2 regions of the Streptomyces sp. M2CJ-2 genome follow, and region 1 is predicted to be linked to the other one. Evidence: riboswitches for the same ligand, from Rfam matches in the RefSeq annotation. Region 1 holds a riboswitch; the other holds the start of a gene.
What was found. A riboswitch is a leader RNA that binds a small molecule or an ion and turns the genes downstream of it on or off. The one in region 1 is predicted to bind cyclic di-AMP.
Positions count from the first base shown of each region.

Region 2: another riboswitch for cyclic di-AMP. It lies ahead of JL475_RS01145 (C40 family peptidase); the one in region 1 lies ahead of JL475_RS32040 (M23 family metallopeptidase).

Region 1 covers NZ_JAESIF010000070.1:12,164-14,358, reverse strand. Annotated here, with positions in the region: gene JL475_RS32040 (M23 family metallopeptidase) at 65-1,117, opposite strand; cyclic di-AMP (ydaO/yuaA leader) riboswitch at 1,129-1,286, opposite strand; tRNA gene JL475_RS32035 (tRNA-Met) at 1,601-1,674, opposite strand; gene JL475_RS32030 (dihydrofolate reductase family protein) at 1,751-2,195, opposite strand, start outside.
Region 2 covers NZ_JAESIF010000001.1:171,766-173,960, forward strand. Annotated here, with positions in the region: gene JL475_RS01140 (ATP-binding protein) at 139-597, shown strand; gene JL475_RS01145 (C40 family peptidase) at 692-1,165, opposite strand; cyclic di-AMP (ydaO/yuaA leader) riboswitch at 1,169-1,377, opposite strand; gene JL475_RS01150 (hypothetical protein) at 1,710-2,018, opposite strand; gene JL475_RS01155 (ATP-dependent Clp protease proteolytic subunit) at 2,026-2,195, opposite strand, start outside.

The DNA of each region.
Region 1 (2,195 bases):
AACGCCTGACCGGCAGCCCTGACGTCGGGGGGTCGTCGTCAGGACTGCCGGGACTGTGGTCGTCTCAGACGGTGAGGCCCTTCGACTGGAGCCAGGCCATCGGGTCGATGCCCGCGCCGCCGGCGGTGTGGACCTCCAGGTGGAGGTGGGCACCGGTGGAGTTGCCGGTGGAGCCGACGCGTCCGATCACGTCGCCGGTGTTGACCTGCTGGCCGACGCTGACGTTGATGGAGGACTGGTGGGCGTACCAGATCTCGGTGCCGTCGTCGAGCGTCAGCACGGTCTTGTAGCCGTAGGAGCCGTCCCAGCCGGCGGAGGTGATCGTGCCGGTGTGGACCGCCTTGATCAGCGTGCCCGTGGGAGCGGCGAAGTCCAGGCCGGTGTGCTGGCCGGAGGACCAGTAGGCGCCGGCCTGACCGAAGGTCGAGGAGACGGTGTACGAGGAGGTGGGCAGCGCGTACTGCCGGGCCAGCTCGGCGAGGCGCTCGGCCTCGGCCTTCTTCTTGGCCTCCTCCTCCGCCTTCCGCTTCTCCTCGGCGGCCTTCCGCTTCGCCTCGGCGGCCTTCTCCTCCGCCTCCTTCTTCGCGGCGGCGGCCTTCTCCTTGGCCTCCTTCTCCGCGGCGGCGGCGGCCTCGGCGGCGGCCTTGTCCTCGGCCTGGCTCTGCTGCTGCTCGACCTGGGCCATGATCCGGGCGTGCAGCGCCTCGCCGGCGTCGGAGGCGCCCTGCTCGGTGGCCTCGTCGGCGACCACACCGATGTCGCTGAGCGCGGTGGCGGAACCCTCGGGGGTTTCCTCACCGGAGATGAGGGAACCGACAGAGGGAAGGTCCGGCATCGAGATCGAGACCGGCGGCTTGCCGGACTGGGCGCTGGCCATGCCACCGCCGGCGACGGCGGCTATGACACCGACGCCCAGGACCGTGGAGCTGCGGGCGAGGCCTCCGCCGCGCTGCTTGCCGACGCGGTGCCGACCGCGCACGGGGCGGACGGACTCCTCGGTGGGGTTCCACTCCTCGAAGGGGGCCTCGCCGGGGCGGACGCCGCCGTAGACGAAGGTGTCGCCGTCGTACTGGCTCGGCATGAAGGGGGCCTCGGGAGCAGGCCGGTTCGACGCCACGTGGGCGTACTCCTTTCCTTCCTTCTCGCCTACCGGGTTAGCTGACGGGTTCGGAGCAGGAAGGTCTCCTACGCGCGTATACCCTCCGTGTCTCCACGGGGGCATCCACGCGATTCACCCCAAGATGTTGGTTCCCCGGTTCCCTTGCGGGATTCGGCGCGTGCGCACGGAGCCGACTCGTGTGACGGCTGGGACGACCGCGCTGCGTTATCGAACGTTAATAGAGGTAGGGGTCGGATTCCAAGCCGTTCCTCTTGATCGTTAACGATTTCCACACGGACTTAAGCGCCACGGCCGGGCAAAAACGGGCGAGTTGACTCTGCCTCGCACGTCACATTGAAACTGACGGTTTATCAGTTGTTATGCGCAGCGCGGTGGTCCGATCACCTGGCGTGACAACGGCGCGGAAGCCAGGACGACGGGGCGGAAGCCGAGAACGGCCGAGGGCCGGAACCCTTTCGGGTTCCGGCCCTCGGCCTTCAGTAGCGGGGACAGGATTTGAACCTGCGACCTCTGGGTTATGAGCCCAGCGAGCTACCGAGCTGCTCCACCCCGCGTCGTTGTGTCACCAGCATACGGCATGCGGGGGACACTCCGCACACTCCTTGTCGCCGCTTGCCGCCGACCCCCGCGTCACCGGCCGATCAGATGACCGTTCGGCGCCGTGGCGGCCTCCTCGTGCTCGGGCAGTACGACGACCTGGGCTCCCCCGGCGGCCAGCACTCCGCTGCCGTCGGCGTCCGCCACGAAGGTGTCCGGCTCCCGCCAGGCGGTGACCACCCGCCGTACCCCCGCGTCCAGGATCAGCCGCGCGCAGGGCGCCGGACGCGAGGCGCGACGCGCGCAGGGTTCCAGGCTGGAGTACACGGTGGCGGTCGCGAGCCGCGGATCCGTGGGGTCGGCCTTGGCGAGGGCGGCCTCCTCGGCGTGCACCACCGGATCACCGCCCTCCCGGGAGTGGCCGCGGGCCAGCTCGGTGCCGTCGGCCGCGACCACCACCGCGCCCACGCTGAAGGCCGTCTCCGACGGCGGGCACTGAGCCGCCAGTTCACAGGCGAGGGCCAGCCAGTGGTGGTCG
Region 2 (2,195 bases), on a different contig from region 1:
TATATGCATATCTTGGCCGTATCGTCGCCCACACCCTGCGGTGATGGCAGTCTGGCGACGAAGCACCAGTGCGGGACCGTACTCGAATCAGCCGCTCCGTGCCGGACCGTGGACCCGTGGGAAAGGGACGACGTCGCCATGGCAGACCATCTGGAAGCATCCATCACTCTGCCGAGCGATCCGGCCTCGGTTTCCGCCGCGCGCGTCCATGTGATGGACACGCTGGCGGAGTGGGGCATGCCGGCGGACACGGAAGTGTCCGACACCGTGCGGCTGATCGTGTCCGAACTGGCCACCAACGCCGTGCAGCACACCCTCGGGCAGTCGCCCACGTTCACGGTGGACATCGCCCTCGACCACGACGAGCGGTTGCGCATCGGAGTCACCGACAGTCATCCGAGGTTCCCCAAGCGGCTCCCCGCCGCGGTCCAGCAGGACAACGGCCGGGGGTTGGTCATCATCCGCTGGCTGACCGCGGAGCGCGGCGGCAGGATGAGGGTCCGCCCCACCAGGGACGGCGGCAAGACCGTCTTCGTCGTGCTCCCGTGGGCCGTCCCGGCCGAGCCGGTCACGGCGGCGGGACGGCAGGAGCCGTAGGGGCCACGACGGAACGGCACGGCTCAGCCGCGTCGGTGACTCCCCGACAAAGCGGCGGAGGCGGCGACAGGGGGGTGTGCCGCCGCCCCGCGGCTCAGCCGACCCGGCCGTACCAGACGCTGCGGGTCCAGATCTTCTGCAGGCGCACCACGTCCCCGGTCTTCGGGGCGTGCCAGATCTTGTTCTGGCCCGCGTAGATGCCGACGTGGTAGATGTTCTGGCCCGAGTGGAAGAACACCAGGTCGCCCGCCTTGCGTTGGGAGGCCGAGACCTGGCGTGTCTTGTTGTACTGCTGGGCGGCGGTGCGCGGCAGTTTCTTGCCCGCCTTCTTGAAGGAGTAGAGGGTCAGGCCGGAGCAGTCGAAGCGGGACGGTCCGGTGGCGCCCCACCGGTAGGGCGAACCCTCCTTGGACGCCGCGACCTGGAGGGCCTTGGTGGCCGTACTCGCTGCCGCCGCCTCCGAGGCGGCACCGGGAACCACGAGCGAGCCGCCCACGGCGGCGAGGGTGAGAGCCGAGGCCGTGCCGGCCCGAGCCATGAGAGACGGGACACGATTGAGCGCGGACATGCGCAACCCTTCGTCAGCCGCCTGTGAAGGATGACCTGTCGGATTCGGGCTGGCGAAGTTGCCCGGCCGCACATGTGCGGCTTCACCCCAAGGGCTGCTCGGAACGAGAACCTCCGCTCCGGCGACCCGTCGTGCTCGGGTCCTCCACTCCTGCCGATCCACTCCTGTCGACCGGTCATCCGGGCGGCGGCAGGACTCGGCGTCCGCCCGGATCGCCCCGCCGCGGCGGCGGGGGCTTGTCGTCAGTGAGCGATCTTGGCAATGGTCGGCCCGAAATCCCACTGGAACCGGGGGTTTGTGTTGTTACTCACCACTCATCCGTTCGGGTGGACAGCGCTGCGTTCGGGGCACCGTCCAGGGTGCCGAGGAGCCCCGGACCAGCATCGGAGTACTTGATTCCGAAATGGGGTGCGCGTGGTGCGCAACCTCGGCGGCCCGAAAAGAAGTCGCGCATCTACGCCGCATGGGGGTACGTCTTTTGGTCCGTTTCGACTCAGGTGCGGACGTGACGCCGGCGCACGCCCCGTCCGGACCGGTAGGGGCGTCAACTGCCGGAGCCCGGAGGCAGGATGACGCGGGCCGTGCGTCGCTCGCCGTCCAGCACCCGCAACGCGCGGGCCAGGGTGGCGGTGTGCAGTTCGGTCTCGCCGCGCCGGTGCATCAGGGCCAGTGCGTCGCGCAGGGCGACGGCCTTGCCGACCAGTGCCTGCGCGGCACGCAGTCCCCGGTAGGTGTCACCGTCGCGGGCCGGGTTGATCCGGCCGAGCAGGTCGACGGCCTCGAGGTAACGGTCGATCAACTCGGCCTCGGCGCTGGTCAGCGCGGGCAGCGGCGGTAGTTCGGGTGGCAACATCGGCGGCTCACCTCGTGCCGGGAGTGGCCTGGAGGCCCTCGCGGCGGGTCACGATCCGGTCCGCGAGGCCGTAGTCCACCGCTGCCCGGGCGTCGAGGACCGTGTCCCGCTCGATGTCCGACCGTGCCTGCTCCGGGGTGCGGCGGGTGTGCCGGACCAGCATCTCCTCGATCCGGG